One region of the Shimia sp. MMG029 genome, then DNA from elsewhere that is predicted to be linked to it. Evidence: riboswitches for the same ligand, from Rfam matches in the RefSeq annotation. Region 1 holds a riboswitch; the other holds the start of a gene.
What was found. Region 1 has a riboswitch for cobalamin ahead of PJL69_RS20065 (TonB-dependent receptor plug domain-containing protein). Riboswitches for the same ligand answer to the same signal wherever they lie in the genome.
Positions count from the first base shown of each region.

Region 1 (4,806 bases):
GGCTACAAATAATCCCAGCACGCCAAGGCCAAGTCCGATCTCCAATCGCATCACTCTGCTGTCCTTTGAAATTGATCCCGATCGTTGCGCAACCGCTTTATCGCGCGAAGCACGTACGGTGTGCCGCACACCCAGTCTTGGTCTCGCATATCACTGCGCGTGCCCGGCGCGCGATACACGTCCAGCACGGGATGTCGCAAAACGTCTTCAGCGCGGGAGTGGCCCGGATAATCGCCAGAGTTGATCACCATATCAGGCGCGGCCATGACCAGTACTTCCAGCGGCAGAATGCCACCCTGCGAGAACCCCTTTTCGGTGGCGACATTGCGCAGCCCCGCGGCCCGCAGAATTTGCCCGGCCAGCGATTTATCTCCGGATGTCCACCCGTTGGCAGAATACAGCGCAGCACGTGGCCCTTCGTCGTTGGCCTCAATGAGTGCGGCCAGATCACCAATAAATTGCGCTGCCATGGCTTCGGCACTGTCATCCTGACCAAGGAGCATCCCCATTTTGAGAATACGAGCCACGACATCGTCCAGCGCTCGGGCGGGTTGTATAACGGCTACTGGAACGTCAAGCCGACGCAGCATATCGACGGTTGCGCGGGTGGTATATGCACCGGCAATCACGAGATCAGGCTCCAGCAGGTAAATCTCCTCGGCACGCCCGTGATTGATCTCATAAGCGCGAGCCTCTTCCACCATGGCGGAGCTGCGGCTGTCCAAAGCGAGATAGGACACCGACAACAATTGCCTAGGCGCTGCAATCATCATTGCGAGCTGATCTGTACAGAGGTTCATTGAGACGACACGCTGTGGATGCGCGGGAAACTCAGATGAAGGTGGCACAGAAAGCGGCTCAGCCGCCTCCTGCGCCTGAGCGGCCCCACCCAAAAGCAGCACCGCCAACATTGATATGAGATGCGTCAAACGCATTTTAGAAAGATGCACTTATACCAAGATATGCGGTGCGTTCCTGACCATAGTAGCCCCAGGCCTCTGAATATTCTTCATCAAAGAGATTGATGATACGACCCGTGAGCATCAAGTTCTCCGTAAGCTCATACTGCCCGGCAAGGTTTACAACTGTGAAAGAGGGCAGTTTTGTTGTCGGGTTGTTTGGCCATGGGCGAAACCACTCGGTGTCATAACTGCCGTTAACGTAGCGCAATTCCGCCGTGGCAACGGCGCGATCATTCAGGAAGGACGTGCGCGCCTGAAGGGCAAATTCATGCTCTGGGCGGCGCACCAAAGGGGCCCCTGTTGGGTCTTCGCCATCGCCATAAGAATAGCTCGCTTTCAGATCGAGCCAGTCGTTGACAGTCCAGTCGCCGGTTACCTCGAGCCCTTGACGCACGCTGGTGCCTGTCAGGTTGACGGCTGTCATACCTGCAGAAGAAATCATGTCGTCAATTTCATTGCGATAGATGGTAACGCCCAACATGCCGCGACCATCTGCAAACGTCCAATCTGCGCCCAGTTCAAAGCTGAGACTTTCTTCGGGCTTGAGGTCGGGATTGCCGACGAACTGGCCCGGAGAATAGCCAAACTGCTCATACATGGTGGGGTTGACCGTCGCCTGCCCCAAGGACCCGCGCAAACGCAGATCGGTGCCGGGGATGCGGTAGGCCGCAGACAGGTTCCAAGAGAACGGATTTTCAAAAACATCGATGTCATCGTAGCGAATGCCCGCCTGCACATCGACGCCATTGGAAAAAATACCCTGATAATCAATTGCGATCGCGCGCGTGTTGCGCTCTTGCGTGCCTTCAGACCACGGCGACGAAATGTCCATGCTCTCTGTCTGTGCTTCCAGTCGCACATTCAGCTTTTGATTGGAACTCCGTGCCGCCTGTCCATCCAGCGAGAAGGTGGAGGTGTATTTGAAACTCTGGCGGTCAGACGCGTATTTTGATGGTGTCGCGGTATTGGGGTCTGACACTGACTCCTGATCCATTCCCGAGAGTTCGAAACGATGGAGCCACAAATCATCGCGCGTTTCGGCTTCCAGCCAGATTGCCCCGGATTGCTGCTCAATGTGCGTTTCCTTGAGTGGCAGCGCAAGGTATCCGTCAGGCGTTTGCGACACTGCGGTCGAGTAATAGGTATAGTCCTGATCTAGATCGCGGAATGTAAAGCCAATCCGCACCCCACCATCGCCCAAGTAGGTATCACCGGACAGGTTGATGTTGCGCACCTCGTTGTCGGCATTCGGCATACCTGGCGCGGCGTAGTTATAATCTTCGCGATTTTGCTCCAGCGAGAAAGACAGCTGCCCTGTATCAAAGCCTTGGCGCACATAGAGGTTGGCGTTGTACTGATCGTCCTTTGCTGCCTCCAGACTGCCGCCATAGGAGAGGCCCTGCTTGCTGGCTCGCTTGGTGGTGATGGCTATCACGCCCGACATTGCCGAGGTGCCATAAATTGCAGACTGAGGGCCGCGCAGGACTTCGATTTTTTCGATGTTGGCGACTGGCATGCTGCTGAAGTTGAAAGATCCTTGCAGCGCGCTGTTGATCTCCACGCCATCGACCAGAACTTTGACGTGGTTGCTTTCACCGCCGCGAATGAAAACCCCAGTGATGGTGCTGCCTGTAGACGCCACAGACACCCCTGGGAGTGCCCGGAGCGCATCTTGAACCCGCATTATGCCGCGTTCTCTGATCTCATCAGCGGTGACGACGCTGTAGGATCGCGTAAAGTTTTCCGCTTCGATCCCTGTCAGACCGCCGCTGACAATAATTTCGCCAAGATCGGTATATTCCTGCGCCAGAGCTGTTTGCGCAAAAACCAGCGCCAATGCGCTGGAGCCGCTTAAGATGTGTTTTTTCATGTCCCATCTCCACGGAAATCGGCAAACGACTCCCGCATTTCGGCCCGCAAAATAGGGGCCCATTTTTTATCAAATTGCCTTTGGAGAAATCTCTCCGCAGACGGTGAAGCAAGTGCCACCACTACGGAAGGTCCGCTGCCCTCGACGCGCCCCGCGTCCGGACCAGGTGAACATTCTGGCAGGTCTCCTGACTTGCGGGTCATCGCGCCCTCGGGCCTTCCCATCTCCGCCGGAGACAGTGGCATATGCCGAGGTTGCTCACCGCTTACAGTTGCGGGGGCAGTTGAGGATTTGGCCGACGCCGCACCTCATTCCCTTTTAACCGGATGGAAACTCCACCGGACCAGAACGGGTCGGAGCTAGCCAGAGAAAGACCAAGGTGTCAATTACGAATTTGAGAATGCGATTGCGCTTTGGATAGTGGACCAGCTAAGTGTCGTTAGGCGCCGGCTCTTAGCTCTGAACTGCAGGCGTTAAGTTCAGTCGGGCAGTCTTTTGGCCTTTAGCGCAATCGACAAAGTAGTTCAGGTGCGATGTCACAGTTTAATGTTCTCTTGCGGTGAGTTCCGCGAGATCAAACGCGCTTCACGGACTGTTTCTTAAAGAACTCTTTGCCGGCCGGGTTTGTCGTATCCAGAGGCAACCAGACGATCTGCCCGCCATCCAAGCAAAGTTGGTCTGGCTGCTCTGGGGAATAAACAACTTCTCCGCGCGCAATCAGCGGCGCCACGCCCAACTCTAATAGCTCTCGGGCACCACGCAGCGCTGCTTCGCTGCTGCCAGCACCTCCCCACAATACTCAGGGACAAAGTACCCCCAAACCCCGCCCTCGCAGTGTAGGACAGCCGGAAAAAGCTGCTGCTGTGGGCAATCTGTCTTCGGCATTTGCGTCCTCAAGTTCCAAAACGTTGGCCCCAAATTCCAGCCTAGCTATTTTTCTACCTCATCAGATAGCTCATCAGAAAAGCGTTTCATGTCAAAACCTGCATCTATTGGGCCCATCAACTGAACCTTCTCTTGGAGCCCCCGCATTTTGGCTAACAGCTCCTCATAGCCAGTGTCTGATGCATCGCTCGGTTCAGCTGTCTGACCGGGTTCCGGTAGGCCTTCTTCTTCGATATCTTCCTTGTCGCTCATGCCAACTCACTCCCAATTCACCAAGCGCTTGTCGTAAACGCGGACCAGCCTCTCACCACAATTGACTGGCGGCACATCCTCACGATCCAGCCGTCGCGCCAAATGTATCGCTGCCACCTTCTGGCGTAGCGCCATCTGCCCAAGCGTAACATATCTTGCTTGGAACTGCTGAATGCTCGACCAAGCAATATAAGTTTTTGCACGATTGGTGTCGGGGTTTTGATGCAAAATCTCGCGCAAATAGCCGTTGTCTCTTAGCGAACGAATGGAGCCCACATTGATCTGAAGGTGGCGCGCGGCTTCGGGTAACGTCAGGTCGCGCGCCAGGTCAACAGCTTTGCTGCCGCACACCGCATCCCAGTCAATTTCGATAGCATGCAAACCGTCTCCCATTCCGGCGCAGAGAGCCCCGTTCAGTTCGCCCTGTTTCCACATGGAGATCACCCGCGCTAAAGGAATGCCTCTGACGCGACAGAACTCTCTCATGGGCGCGGTAGACTTGCCTGGAAGAGGCGCTGGCAAGGTCGCGACATCAGCCAGTAGCCCGTTCACTTCCTCACGAAAGAGATAGCGTCGTGATGACAACAGCTTGAGCGTGGTGAGAACGCCCAGGTTCTGCAGCGCTTTCAACTGCTCAGGAAAAATACCAAGCTGCTTGGTCACTTCGGCAAATGTGGTCAACTTGGCCTTAAATACGCGCACCCTTTGGGTCTCCTCTGCAGAAATCTCGGTGCGTTTCAAAACCTCTTCTTTCGGTATGCCTTCAAGATACCCAAGCATCAATTTGAGCGTGACGGCCCCCAGCCCTGTGCGCTTGCGTGCCTCCTCAATGGTAAG
Region 1 is NZ_JAQJIM010000019.1:4,685-9,490, forward strand. Features, by position in the region: gene PJL69_RS20055 (FecCD family ABC transporter permease) at 1-51, opposite strand, end outside; gene PJL69_RS20060 (ABC transporter substrate-binding protein) at 51-935, opposite strand; gene PJL69_RS20065 (TonB-dependent receptor plug domain-containing protein) at 937-2,832, opposite strand; cobalamin riboswitch at 2,994-3,195, opposite strand; gene PJL69_RS20070 (hypothetical protein) at 3,763-3,969, opposite strand; partial or broken gene PJL69_RS20075 (hypothetical protein) at 3,976-4,806, opposite strand, start outside.

Region 2 (4,806 bases), on a different contig from region 1:
TTTCAAACCCTTTGAAGGAGGCTTTGCGCTCCTGCGCGAGATCGCAGGAGGTGCGGATCGCGTGATAGGCCACAGCCGCGAAGTAGACGGAGGTGAATTCCACGCCTTCTGCGCTGCCATAGTGGATGTGCTCGCGCGCGAGGAAGCCATGCAGGTTCATCTGACCCAGGCCAATGGCGTGGCTGTCATCATTGCCTTTGCGCACCGAAGGCACGGAGTCGATGGCTGACATTTCCGACACAGCGGTCAGCGCGCGGATCGCGGCGCCCACGGTGCGGCCCAGATCTTTGCCGTCCATGGTTTTCGCGATGTTGAGCGAGCCAAGGTTACAGGAAATATCGCTGCCCATTTTGGCATAGCCGAGGTCTTCGTTGAACTCGGACGCCTCATTGACCTGCAGGATTTCCGAGCAGAGGTTGGACATATTGATCCGGCCCTCTATCGGGTTCATCCGGTTCACCGTGTCCTCAAACATCACGTAAGGATAGCCGCTCTCAAACTGGATTTCGGCGATGGTTTGGAAGAACTCGCGCGCGTTCACTTTGGATTTGCGAATGCGCTTGTCCTCGACCATCTCATTATATTTCTCGGACACCGAGATTTCAGAGAACGGCACGCCATAGACCTTCTCCACATCATGCGGGGAGAAGAGGTACATATCCGCGTTTTTCTTGGCGAGCTCAAAGGTGATATCGGGGATCACCACACCAAGAGAGAGGGTTTTGATGCGGATTTTCTCGTCGGCGTTTTCGCGCTTGGTGTCGAGGAAACGCATGATGTCGGGGTGGTGCGCGTTCAGGTAGACCGCGCCTGCGCCCTGACGTGCGCCAAGCTGGTTGGCGTAGGAGAAGCTGTCTTCCAGAAGCTTCATAACCGGGATCACGCCGGAGGATTGGTTTTCGATGCCTTTGATGGGCGCGCCATGTTCACGGATGTTGGTCAGCAAAAGCGCCACACCGCCGCCACGCTTGGAGAGCTGCAGCGCGGAGTTGATGCCGCGGCCGATGCTTTCCATGTTGTCTTCCAGACGCAGCAGGAAGCAGGAAATCAGCTCACCGCGAGAAGCTTTGCCCGCGTTCAGGAAGGTTGGGGTGGCCGGCTGGAAACGGCCCTCCAGAATCTCTTCCATAAACGCCATTGCTTCGTCCTCGTCCCCACGCGCGAGCGCGAGAGAGGTCATCACCACACGGTCTTCATAGCGCTCAAGATAGCGCTGCCCGTCGCGGGTTTTCAGCGTGTAGGAGGTGTAATATTTGAAGGCGCCGAGGAACGTTGGGAACCGGAACTTCTTGGCGTAAGCCGCATCCCAGATCGCACGCATGAAGTTCTTGGAATACTGATCGAGAACCGCTTCTTCGTAGTAGCCTTCCTTCACCAGATAGCCGAGCTTTTCATCCAGCGAGTGAAAGAAAACAGTGTTCTGGTTCACATGCTGCAGGAAATACTGACGCGCCGCCATGCGATCCGCATCAAAGCGGATTTTACCGTCCCCATCATAGAGGTTCAGCATGGCATTCAATGCGTGATAGTCCTGCTCGTTCACTGTGCTGTCGAGCATAGCGGTCTCCCAATCTTTTCCAGCCCCGCACGAACGCGGGAGATATCGGTTTCAGTGCCCGCAAGCTCAAAGGTGTAGAGCAGCGGAACGTTGCATTTTTCTGCGATCACGTGACCCGACAGAGCATAGGTGGCTCCGAAATTGCGATTTCCCGTGCCGATCACCCCCACAAGATGTGCGCGTTTGGCGGCGTCGTTGAGAAATCGGATCACCTGTTTTGGTACAGCCCCCCGGCCCTGCCCATCCGCATAGGTCGGGCAGATCAGAACGAAATCTTCTTGTGGGTCAGGGAGCGGCGCGTCGGGATCTTCGGAAATGCGCGCGGCTTCAATACCAAGCCGCGTCACAAACCGATGGGTGTTTCCCGATTTTGAAGAAAAGTAGACAAGCGCCGGAAATTGGCGGCTCACCTCCCTTAAGCCAGCTGAGCGATCATGTCTGGGCGGAAACCAGACCAGTGATCCGCCCCGGCAACAACCACGGGTGCCTGACGATAGCCAAGCTCGGTCACGCGGGTCAGAGCGCCGTCATCTTCGGTCAGATCAACCACATCATATGTGATGCCTTTGGCATCCAGGGCACGGGTGGTTGCGGTGCATTGCACGCAAGCGGGTTTTGAATAAACGATGATGCTCATCTGTCCTCTTTCTTCTTTAAAAACTCGAGGACGCAAGGCAGCAGCCACTACCTATAAACACGCCCCCGAACCCTCCGTTCGTGGTCATTCACTCAGCGCTTGCGGCAGGTCTCCTGACTCGCAGATTAACGCTTGGGTGGCCTTCCCAAAATTATATTTTCAGTGGCGTATTCACCCTTGCACTCTACTTACAGTTGCGGGGGCAGCGCCGGATTTTCACCAACTTCCCTCTTAGCTTCCGATATGAATCGAAAGAACCGAAGCAACACCATATTGGGTCGCAAAGCTGTGATCTGTCAATATGTAGAGTAACGAAGAGTTAGCAAAAGTGTGGATCGCTGCGAAAAAACTGGGGATATCTTTGGGGGCAACTTTGTCGGCGCAGAATTTAAGGGCTGACTGCCACCGTTCCGCGTGCGTGCCACAGAAACCCACGCGGTTTGCATGTGAATAGGGCTTCTGAATCGCGTGCATTGCTAGGCTTTCTCTCGCCAAACGGCAAGTCACTTCCGACAGAAAGACCCGCAAAAATTTATGACCTGCGCGCACGCGCCACAGCAATACGCGCTTGTGAAATCCTGTGATTTTTGACTGGTCCAATCGCACTGAGTCGCCGATAGAGGCAAAACCGTACACATACTATATATAGTATGCCGCCAAATCTGGCTCAGAACTCCCGATGCAGGGCCATATGCGTCTGCGTGTGCTTCACACCGTCAATATTGAAGACCCGCTCCACCACCTCTCGCAGCTCCTCTTTGTCACCGGGCCGAACGACTAACGCAAAGTCATGATCCCCGATGATCCAGGTGCAACTTTGGATTTGTGGGATTTTCTTCGCGGCGTTCAGAAACCCATCAAAATCGCTGCGCACTTTGAGCGCCACAAAAATGATCGCACCAAATGAGGCGTCACTGGCGCTGGCTGGCTCTGTGATACCGTAGCCAAGAATCCGCCCTTCCCGCTCCAGTCGGGCGATCCGCGCGGTCACAGCAGTGCGTGAGCGGCCGACCTCATGGGCAAGCTCTGATACAGAGATCCGCGCATTGCGCCGCAGCGCGTTGAGGATCAGGCTGTCCACATCATCGAGGTCGGGCATTTCAGGGTCGCTAGAGAAATTGACTATACAATAGTCATATTGACTACCTCTTTGGTGAATTTGCAAGGCGACGATACACACAGAATGCGGCAGATTGCGCCCATGACACAGGGAACCATAGAACAGAGCCTTTCGGCCCGCGTCCGCGCGCTGGAGGCCTCCAAAATCCGCGAAGTGGCTGAGGCCGGAATGAAACTTGGGGGCGTGGTGCCTCTGTGGTTTGGCGAAGGTGCCTGGCCCACAAACCCGCACATTGTGGATGCGGCCGTTACGGCGTTGCGCTCTGGCAATCACATGTATCAGCCCAACAACGGTGCGCTGGCGCTGCGCGAAGAGATTTGCCGCTATAGCAATGCACTGTTTGGGGCAGATTTGCGCAAAGAACAGATCACAGTGACGCCATCGGGGATGCAGGGTCTGATGCTGGCTGCACAGATCTTGACTTCTCCAGGGGATCGCGTGGTGGCAATTGACCCCAGCTGGCCCAACATCATTGGCGCGTTTCGAGCAATGGGCGCAGAGATCGCCGCGCTGCCCCTGACTGTTGAGGCGGGCAAATGGGCGCTGGATATGGATGCGTTGCTTGCCATGCTCACGCCCCAGACGCGGGTGTTTGTCATCAACTCCCCAAACAACCCAACCGGCTGGGCGATGGGGGCGGCGGATCAGAAGATCGTGCTGGAGCATTGCCGCAAACACGGCATTTGGGTGGTGGCCGATGATGTGTACTCCCGCCTTTATCGCCACGGCAAAACTGCGCCGTCCTTCCTGAGCATCGCCACACCGGAAGACCGGCTGATTTCCATCAATTCCTTTTCCAAATGCTGGTCAATGACCGGATGGCGGCTTGGATGGATGGTGGCCCCTGCCGAGATGGAAGCGAAACTCGGGCAATTGACGGAATTCAACACCTCCTGCACCGCAGGGTTTGTGCAAGACGCTGGGATCGTCGCGCTGCGCGACGGGGAAGACGAGGTCGTCAGCCTGACGCAGAAAATCCAGACTGGCTACCAAATTGCCGCCGAACGGCTGAGCAGCTTTGATCGCGTCACATTTGTTGAACCTGACGGCGCTTTCTATCTGTTTTTCAAAGTGGCGGGCATGTATGACAGCTTGCAGGCTGCGCATGACATCATGCAGAAAACCAAAGTCGGGCTGGCACCGGGGGTGGCGTTTGGGCCGCAGGGCGAAGGCTATCTGCGCCTGTGTTATGCCCAGCCTGAGGACGTGCTGACAGAGGCCTTTTATCGTCTCGCACCGGCCTTATCTGGCTGAGCATTCGGCAAGAGATCTGTGCGTTTAAGGGCGCCTAAACCGTTGGGCGCCCCTCTTTGGCTTTCAGCGCAAGCTCTGCTTCAAAGAAACGCAACACCGGGAAATGGGATTTGGTCTCAAGCTCTTCCAGAATGTCTATATCTGGGAAGATTTTTAGCAATTCCGCGCGCAGATCTTCGGAGAGTGACAGGAGACCCGCCTGATCGGGAAAGAAGGTTTCAACCTCTGCCCCATCGG
Region 2 is NZ_JAQJIM010000008.1:159,883-164,688, reverse strand. Features, by position in the region: gene nrdE (class 1b ribonucleoside-diphosphate reductase subunit alpha) at 1-1,558, opposite strand, end outside; gene nrdI (class Ib ribonucleoside-diphosphate reductase assembly flavoprotein NrdI) at 1,540-1,968, opposite strand; gene nrdH (glutaredoxin-like protein NrdH) at 1,974-2,195, opposite strand; cobalamin riboswitch at 2,282-2,472, opposite strand; gene PJL69_RS17290 (Lrp/AsnC family transcriptional regulator) at 2,863-3,294, opposite strand; gene PJL69_RS17285 (pyridoxal phosphate-dependent aminotransferase) at 3,397-4,569, shown strand; gene PJL69_RS17280 (Hint domain-containing protein) at 4,604-4,806, opposite strand, start outside.
Region 2: it holds a riboswitch for cobalamin, as region 1 does, so the genes downstream of both, nrdH (glutaredoxin-like protein NrdH) here and PJL69_RS20065 (TonB-dependent receptor plug domain-containing protein) in region 1, are expected to answer to the same signal.